4 regions of the Streptomyces sp. NPDC004752 genome follow, and region 3 is predicted to be linked to each of the others. Evidence: riboswitches for the same ligand, from Rfam matches in the RefSeq annotation. Region 3 holds a riboswitch; each other region holds the start of a gene.
The links. Region 3 has a riboswitch for S-adenosylmethionine ahead of ACWEKM_RS23020 (aminotransferase class V-fold PLP-dependent enzyme). Riboswitches for the same ligand answer to the same signal wherever they lie in the genome.

Region 1 (2,193 bases), on a different contig from region 3:
GGCCGTCGCCGGTGTTGAGGACGACCGTGGTGAGCGCGGGGTCGAGGACACCGTCCTCGATCAGCTTCTTCGTCACACCCACGGTGACGCCGCCGGCCGTCTCCGCGAAGATGCCCTCGGTCCGCGCCAGCAGCTTGATCGCCTCGACCACCTGCTCGTCCGTCACGTCCTCCACGGCGCCGCCGGTGCGGCGGGCGATGTCGAGCACATAAGGGCCGTCGGCCGGGTTGCCGATCGCCAGGGACTTGGCGATGGTGTTCGGCTTCTGCGGGCGGACCACGTCCTGACCGGCCTTGAACGCGGTGGACACCGGCGAGCAGCCCTCGGCCTGCGCGCCGAAGATCTTGTACGGCCGGTCCTCGACGAGGCCCAGCGCGATCAGCTCCCGCAGTCCCTTGTCGACCTTGGTGAGCTGGGAGCCGGAGGCGATCGGGACGACGATCTGGTCGGGCAGCCGCCAGCCGAGCTGCTCGCAGATCTCGTACGCCAGGGTCTTGGAGCCCTCCGCGTAGTACGGCCGCAGATTGACGTTGACGAAGCCCCAGCCCTCGCCGGCCGGATCGCCGATCAGCTCGGAGCAGAAGCGGTTCACGTCGTCGTAGTTGCCCTCGATGCCGACGAGATCACCGCCGTAGATCGCGGCCATGACGACCTTGCCCTGCTCCAGGTCGTGCGGGATGAACACACAGGAGCGCAGTCCGGCGCGGGCCGCCGCGGCGCCGACGGCCCCGGCGAGGTTGCCGGTCGAGGAGCAGGACAGGGTCGTGAAGCCGAAGGCGCGCGCCGCCTCCAGCGCCTGGGCGACCACCCGGTCCTTGAAGGAGTGCGTCGGGTTGCCGGAGTCGTCCTTCACATACAGGCCGCCGGTGACGCCCAGCTCGCGGGCCAGGTTGTCGGCCTGCACCAGCTTGGTCCAGCCCGGGTTCAGATTGGGCTTTGCGGCCACGTCCGCGGGGACCGGCAGCAGCGGCGCATAGCGCCAGATGTTCGCGGGACCCGCCTCGATCGTCCGACGCAGCTCCTCGGTGTCGTACGCCGAGAAGTCGTAGGCGATCTCCAGCGGGCCGAAACACTCCTCGCAGGCGAACACCGGTCCGAGTGGCACCCGGTGGCCGCACTCGCGGCAGCTCAAGGCCGCGGCGGGACCGAGGTTCGCGGACTGGTTCGTGGTGCTTGCAACGGTCTGCACAGCCATGTGAGGCGAGGCCCTTTCTCCTCATCTTCCTCACGACGCATCTCGCCGTGAGACGGATTTGGCACCTTCCCTAGCCGGGAGCCTCGCGGAAACGATCGACTGGTGCAGCGATCCTTACGAGTACCGACTGGAGGGTTGCCGGGGCTTCATCGGGCCGTGTCCCTCTGCCCCTCTGGATGAGCTGTATGCGGTTGTGAACGCCGAATGGCCCCGACATGCGATGGCCATCCGCGTTGTTCAAGACTGTAACCGAAGGCCAGGACAGTTGAGATAGTCGTCCGAACCGCGAGATGGATCACACCCGCGCCCGGTGTGATCACGACAGTGAGGAGCAGCCGACCGTGCTGGAAGAAGTCGAGCGCTGGCTGGCCACCCGCTCCTGGTCGGTGACCGACCGCCCGCTGCACACCATCCTCGCCGCGAAACAGCGCACGGGCCAGTCGGTCTCCGTCGTGCTGCCCGCGCTCAACGAGGAGGAGACGGTCGGCGACATCGTCGCGGTCATCCGGCACGACCTCATGCGCCAGGCGCCGCTGGTCGACGAGATCGTCGTCGTCGACTCGGGGTCCGCCGACCGCACCGCCGAGGTGGCCGCCGCGGCGGGCGCCCGGGTGGAGCACCGCGACGCCATCCTGCCGCGGCTGCCCGCCGCACCCGGCAAGGGCGAGGTCCTGTGGCGCTCGCTGCTGGTCACCGGCGGGGACATCGTCTGCTTCGTCGACGCGGACCTGCGGGAGTTCTCCACCGACTTCGTCACCGGGATCGTGGGCCCACTGCTCACCGACCCGGACATCGACCTGGTCAAAGCCATGTACGACCGGCCGCTGGCCGGCGCGGCCGGCCAGGGCGGCCGGGTCACCGAGCTGATGGCCCGCCCGCTGCTCAATATGCACTGGCCGCGGCTGGCCGGTTTTGTGCAGCCGCTCGGCGGCGAGTACGCGGCCCGCCGCTCGCTGCTGGAGCAGCTGCCGTTCCCTGTCGGATACGGCGTCGAACTG
Region 2 (2,193 bases), on a different contig from region 3:
GCGACGGCCTGCGGATCGCCGTGGGCCACAGCCTCCTCGCCCTCCACGACATCTGTCCGGTCACCTTCCTCACCGCCGTCCCCGACTGTCCCGGCGGCGGCCACTCGGCGCTGCGCCCGCTGTACGAGGCGAGCGCGCACCGCTACACCGGACCGGCGCTCGCGCCGGTGCTCAGCGACGACTGGTCGGGGCGCATCGTCAGCACTCACGCCCCTGACATCCTGCGCGACCTCGACCGTTGCTTCGGCGACGGGCGCGACCGGCTCTACCCGTGCGGCGCCGAGGCCGAGATCGAGGAAGTCGAGCGGCGGTGCGCGCAGGGCATCGAGGAGGCCGCGCAGCGCGCGGGCCGGGTCGGCGCGGACGCGGCCGAGCGGGCCGCGGCGCTCGACGTCCTGCTCGGCACGCTGGCCGGACTGGAACGACGGCTCGCCGGGCGGGAGTTCCTTGTCGGCGACGGACTCACCGCCGCCGACGTGGAGTTGTGGGTCGCCCTGGTGCAACTCGACACCGTGCACCGCCACCACCTCGACGCCGCCGCCGTGCACCGCGTGGCCGATCACCCGGCGCTGTGGGCGCACGCCCGGCGGCTGGCAGCCCGGCCCGCCTTCGGCGCCCACCTCGACCTGGACGGCATCGCCCGCCGGCACCACGCCCGCTGCGCGGGTCTGGAGGCGGCCGGCTCGGCCGTCCAGATCCTGGACTGGGCGCGGCACACGGCCGGCGCCCCCGGATCCCGGCGCGGCTGAACAGGGCCGACACCGGTCCATTCGCCGGTCCATTCCGCGGACGGGCGTTGACATCCGTCCGCCCAACTGCCTTACTTACCGCTCAGCACGGTCATGAGTGTCAGCGACAAGCCCTGGCTCGCTGTCCGGCAACCCTCGCACCGCGGTGGGGTGCCCCAGGTGACGACCGGACCGGATGACGTTTTTCGGTAAGCGCGAGGGCCCACAGGGGCCGGAAATGCGAGTGACGGACATGTACGCAGCCGACCGGACGGCCATCGGCCGCTCCCGAAGCTGCGTACATCCGTACGCGGGCCTGCTCGTCGCCGACCGGGCCGTCGACCTGCTCCGCGTGAGCAGCGCGCTGTGTACCGCTTCGGGCCCTGCCCGTCGCCGGGGCTGACGCCACTTCCAGCCCCCGCGTTCCCGCCGCACACCGATCGAGCGGTGTGCCGCTGCCCGTTCCGTCCTCGCATCCCGTGCTTTCCCGCGTGCCGCGCCGTGCCATAGCGCCGTCGGCGTAGCCACGCGGGTCCCGCCGCGGGCCCGGGGGCGCCCGACCACGCCGGAGCCCTGCCATGACAGAACTCCCGGGCGGCGCCGTGTCCGTCACCGCGCCGCCGAAAGCCGACACACCGTCAAAACCCCTGTCAGCCCAGCGAGTTGTGCCGCTGCGCCGTCCCGGCCGGTGGATCGTCACCGCCGTCGTGCTGGTGGTCGTGGCGCAGATCGCGCACGGACTGGCCACCAACCCCTTCTACCAGTGGGACCGTTTCCGCTACTGGTTCCTGCGCCCCACCGTGCTCGACGGCCTCCTCATCACCCTCGAAGTGACCGCGCTCAGTGCCGTGTTGGGTCTGCTCGGCGGCATCCTGCTGGCCCTCGGCCGGCTGTCCGGAAGCCCCGTGCTGCGCGCCGTCAGCTGGACGTACACCTGGCTGTTCCGGTCCGTGCCGCTCATCGTCGTACTGATCTTCCTCTACAACTTCTCGGCCCTGTACCGGACGGTGAGCCTCGGCCTCCCCTTCGGCCCCGCCTTCGTCACCTTCGACGAGTCGAGGCTGGCCACCGACATGGCGGTCGCGGTGGTCGGCCTCAGCCTCAACGAGGCGGCGTACGCGTCGGAGGTGGTCCGCGGCGGCATCCTCTCCGTCGATCAGGGCCAGCACGAGGCCGCCGCCGCGCTCGGCCTGCCGAAGGGCTACCAGTTCACCCGGATCGTCTTCCCGCAGGCGCTCAGGTCCATCACGCCGAACTACGTCAACCAGCTCATCGGCCTGATCAAGGGCACGTCCCTGGTGTTCTACGTGTCGCTGATCGACCTGTTCGGCGCGGTGCAGACCATGGGCAGCACCTATCCCGGTGACATCGTGCCGCTGCTGCTGGTCGCCACCGTCTGGTACCTGATCCTCACCAGCGCCGTGTCCGTCGTCCAGTTCTACGTCGAGCGGTACTTCGCCCGGGG
Region 3 (2,193 bases):
GCTTGACGGCGTTCACGAACCGGTCGACGTGTTCGTCGGGCGTACCCGCGCCGAAGCTGACGCGGATCGCGTTGAGGGACTTCTCGCCGGGCGCGGCCTCCGGCGCACCGCACTCCCCCTGGGACTGCGGGTCGCTGCCCAGAAGAGTGCGGACGAGAGGGTGGGCGCAGAAGAGCCCGTCGCGGACGCCGATGCCGTACTCGGCGGAGAGCGCGGCCGCGAAGTGGGAGCTGTTCCAGCCCTCGACCACGAAGGAGAGCACGCCGACCCGCGGCGCGGCGTCGCCGAACAGGGAGAGGACCCGGACCTCGGGGACCTCGGCGAGCCCCGCGCGAACCGTGTCGATCAGGTGCCGCTCGCGGGCGACCAGGGTGTCGAAACCGGCTTCCGTGAGGGCCTTGCAGGCCGAGGCGACGGCGTAGGCGCCGATCACGTTCGGCGAGCCGGCCTCATGGCGGGCAGCCGTCTCGTGCCACTCCACGGCCACGCCCCCGTCCGCCCGCCGGGTGACCGTACGGCTCGCCCCGCCGCCCGCGAGATACGGCTCGGCCGCGCGCAGCCAGTCGGCGCGTCCGGCCAGCACACCGGCACCGAACGGGGCGTACAGCTTGTGTCCGGAGAAGGCGACCCAGTCGACGTCGAGATCCCGCACCGACACCGGGTGGTGCGGGGCGAGCTGGGCGGCGTCCAGGACGATCCGGGCGCCGTGCGCATGGGCGACGGCGGCCAGCTCACGCACCGGCCACAGCTCGCCGGTGACGTTGGAGGCACCGGTGACGCAGACCAGGGCCGGGCTGTCGGGGCCCGAGCCGGTCGAGCGAAGCCGAGCGCTGGGGGAACGGTCGGCCAGTGCCGCCTGAAGGGTCGCGACGGCCTGCGCCGGGGTGCGCGGGGCGTCGAGGTAGCTGACCTGGGCGTCCTTCCAGGGCAGCAGCGAGGCGTGATGCTCGGTCTCGAAGACGAAGACCTGGCAGTCGGCGGGGAGCGCGGACGCCAGCAGGTTGAGCGAGTCGGTGGTGGAGCGGGTGAAGATCAACTGGTCGTCGGGGCGGCAGTCCAGGAACTCGGCGACGGTCGCGCGGGCGTTCTCGAACAGGTCGGTGGACAGCTGCGAGAGGTAGCCGGCGCCGCGGTGCACGCTGCCGTAGTAGGGGGCGTAGGCGGCCACGTCGTCCCAGACGCGCTGGAGGGCGGGGGCGCTGGCCGCGTAGTCGAGGGCGGCATAGGTGACCTCGCCGCCGGTGACGAGCGGCACGGTGACATCGCGGCCGAGGACGGGCAGCGGGGCGCAGAGCGACTGGGCGGAGGCAGCGGTGGAGACGGACATGGCACAACTCCCGTGAATGCAGGCGGAATTCACCACGCGAGCACAGCTGCGTCGGGCAGGGCTCGGCGTGGGAAGGGGTGAAAGGGGTACGCGGAGGCGGGGCTCTGCGGCCCTATCGCATTCGCTTGCTCACGAGAGGCTCCCTCGACGACCAGGACCCCTGGGCTGCATCACTCAGCAGAGTGCGAGGGGTCCGCGCTTGCCGCAGACCTCGCTGCCTACGGCCTGGTCTTCACCCGGGGCACCCCGCCACGGACGGAGGGTTGCCGGACAGTCGGCCGGGGCCGAATGACTGTCGCTCATGACCTGGAGACATCCTGCCACACGATCTTCTGTGCGCAAGGCGTGGTCCGCATCCTGGACCACGCCTTGAGGCACAGCGCCGTACGAGGGTTCAGGCGTGGGTGGCGGCGGCCCACCGTTCGAGCGTCCGCCGGGCCGCGCCCGAGTCGATCGACTCGGCTGCCTTGGCCATGCCGGCCCGGATCCGCTCCACCAACGGCCCGTCCCCCGGTTCCAGGGCCACCAGTGCCGCCGCCGAGTTCAGCAGGACGGCGTCCCGCACCGGGCCCGTCTCGCCGTCCAGCAGCCGCCGGGCCACCCCGGCGTTGTAGGCGGGGTCGGCGCCGCGCAGCGCCGCCACGGGCACCAGGTCGAGGCCGACCTCGCGCGGGTCGAAGACCTCCTCGGTGATCTTGCCGTCGCGCACCCTCCACACCCGGGAGGTGGCGGTGATCGTCAGCTCGTCCAGGCCGTCGTCCCCGCGGAACACCAGCGCGGACGAGCCGCGCTCGGCCAGCACCCCGGCGATGAGCCCCGCCATCCGGGTGTCGAAGCAGCCGATCGCCGAGGCGGTGACCCGGGCC
Region 4 (2,193 bases), on a different contig from region 3:
TGGCTCGACGACCGGCCCCAGCGCTTCCCCGACGCGCCCGGTGCGTGGCGCACCGGCCCAGACGGGGTCGTCGTAGACCTCGACGACGGCGAGGAACTGGTCGTCGACGGAACGCCGGTGCACGGGGAACACCACTTCGGCGTGCTTCCCGAACGCGGCGGCGTCGACGCGGTCTGGGGAGACGCCGTCATCGAGGTCGCCAAGCGCGGCGGCAACGACATCGTGCGCCCCCGGCACCCGGACGCGCCGCTGCGTACGGCCTTCACCGGAACACCCGCGTACGCCCCCGACCCGCGCTGGGCCGTGACGGGCCGCTACATCCCCTTCGACACGCCACGGCCGACCACCGTGGGCGCCGCCGTCGAGGGCCTTGAGCATGTGTACGACGCTCCCGGCAGGGTCGAGTTCGAGCTGGACGGGCGCCCGCTGTCGCTGACCGCGTTCCCCGGCCCTGGCGCGGACCGGCTGATGGTGCTCTTCACCGACGCGACCTCCGGGGTCACCACCTACGCCGCCAACCGGGCCCTGCCCCTGGAGCCGCCCGCCGCCGACGGTACGGTCGTCCTGGACTTCAACCGCGCCGCGAACCTGCCATGCGCCTACACGGACCTGGCCACCTGCCCGCTGCCCCCGGCCGAGAACCGGCTGCCGGTGGCGATCGAGGCCGGCCAGAAGATCCCCCGCGAGCGCGGCGGTTCCTGAGCCGGACCCGGTGCCGGTCCGACTGCCCCAGCAGGGCGTCGATTTCCGGCATTGACGTACGACAAGAGCCCTCCGTACGATCACGAACGGCATTGAGTGCCAGCGTCAAGCCCTGGCTCGCTGACCGGCAACCCTCCCGCGCGGTGGGGTGCTCCAGGTGAAAGCCCGGCGGGATCACCGACGATCCCCGCAAGCGCGTGGCCCCGTGACCGGGGCCGGAAATGTGGAGGACCGGCATGCGGCACGGTGGTGACCTCAGCGCCCGCTTCGCCGACGCCACCGTGTTCTCCCGGCTCTCGCGTCGGCGCCACATCGACCTCAAGCGCTCGACCAGCTGCCTCTGTCAGGCCTGACGGCCCCTTCCGCCGCCGGTCGTAGTCCGGCACGCACCGGCCGTCACCGCAGCCGCCTGCGGCTGACCCCCGCTCCGCCCTGGTCCCTGTCTGCACAGCGCTTCCCCGCCACCGGTCTTGTACCGGCCAGGGCCGCACACCCATGCACGGTTGTGCCTTGTACGGCGCCTCCATGCCTGGTGACACGAGTAGGAGAACCCTCCGTGAACGCACTTCCGGCTTTCAGAGCCCCCCGCTGGGCGCCCCTCGCCGCCCTGCTGACCACCAGTGTTCTGCTGACCGCCTGCGGTTCGGGCGACGACTCCGATAGCGGAAGCAGCCGGCCGAAGTCCGGTGGCACCCTGACCTTCGCGGTGAGTTCCGACGTCGGCTGCGCGGATCCACAGCAGGTCGGCAGCAACGAGAGCATCTACTCGGTGCGCCAGACCGTGGACTCCCTGACCGACCAGGACCCCAGGACCGGCAAGATCGTGCCGTGGCTCGCCAAGAGTTGGGACATCAACGCCGACGCCACGGAGTTCACCTTCCATCTGCGCTCGGGCGTCACCTTCAGCGACGGCTCCCAGCTGACCGCGCAGGTGGTCAAGGACAACTTCGACGCGGTGCCGAAGCTCGGCGCCCTCGGGGTCCTCGCCCAGGGCTATCTCAGCGGCGTCAAGAGCACCACCGCGGTAAACCCGCTCACCGTCAAGGTGACCTTCAAGGAGCCCAACGCCCAGTTCTTCCAGGCGACTTCGACCCACTCGCTGGGCATCGAGTCGTCGGCGAGCGTGAAGAAGACCCCGCAGCAGAAGTGCAGCGACGGTGTGATCGGGTCGGGGCCGTTCGTGCTCAAGCAGTACGTCCAGAACCAGTCGATCACTCTGGCCAAGCGCACCGGCTACGACTGGGGCTCCTCGCTGTGGTCCAAGAAGGGCGAGGCATACTTGGACAAGCTGGTCTTCAAGGTCGTCCCCGAGGCGGGGGTGCGGGCCGGCAGCCTCCAGTCCGGGCAGGTGGACGCGATCAGCAGCGTCGGCAAGGCCAACGAGGCGGCGCTCGGGGGCGGTCAGGTCACCCTGCTGCGCCGGGCCAACCCCGGTGTGGTCTTCGGGCTCGGCGTCAACAACTCGCGGCCGCTGCTGAAGGACGTGAAGGT

Region 1: linked by a shared signal. The riboswitch ahead of thrC (threonine synthase) and the one ahead of ACWEKM_RS23020 (aminotransferase class V-fold PLP-dependent enzyme) in region 3 are both predicted to bind S-adenosylmethionine.
Region 2: linked by a shared signal. The riboswitch ahead of ACWEKM_RS20240 (amino acid ABC transporter permease) and the one ahead of ACWEKM_RS23020 (aminotransferase class V-fold PLP-dependent enzyme) in region 3 are both predicted to bind S-adenosylmethionine.
Region 4: linked by a shared signal. The riboswitch ahead of ACWEKM_RS14235 (putative leader peptide) and the one ahead of ACWEKM_RS23020 (aminotransferase class V-fold PLP-dependent enzyme) in region 3 are both predicted to bind S-adenosylmethionine.

The regions. Positions count from the first base shown of each region.
Region 1 covers NZ_JBSGBN010000002.1:73,519-75,711, forward strand. The annotation lists gene thrC (threonine synthase) at 1-1,195, opposite strand, end outside; SAM riboswitch class I at 1,214-1,378, opposite strand; gene ACWEKM_RS01355 (glucosyl-3-phosphoglycerate synthase) at 1,537-2,193, shown strand, end outside.
Region 2 covers NZ_JBSGBN010000045.1:46,798-48,990, forward strand. The annotation lists gene ACWEKM_RS20235 (glutathione S-transferase C-terminal domain-containing protein) at 1-749, shown strand, start outside; SAM riboswitch class IV at 839-950, shown strand; gene ACWEKM_RS20240 (amino acid ABC transporter permease) at 1,307-2,193, shown strand, end outside.
Region 3 covers NZ_JBSGBN010000055.1:15,684-17,876, reverse strand. The annotation lists gene ACWEKM_RS23020 (aminotransferase class V-fold PLP-dependent enzyme) at 1-1,327, opposite strand, end outside; SAM riboswitch class IV at 1,518-1,634, opposite strand; gene trpD (anthranilate phosphoribosyltransferase) at 1,722-2,193, opposite strand, start outside.
Region 4 covers NZ_JBSGBN010000027.1:66,447-68,639, reverse strand. The annotation lists gene ACWEKM_RS14240 (DUF1684 domain-containing protein) at 1-702, shown strand, start outside; SAM riboswitch class IV at 791-904, shown strand; gene ACWEKM_RS14235 (putative leader peptide) at 939-1,055, shown strand; gene ACWEKM_RS14230 (ABC transporter substrate-binding protein) at 1,259-2,193, shown strand, end outside.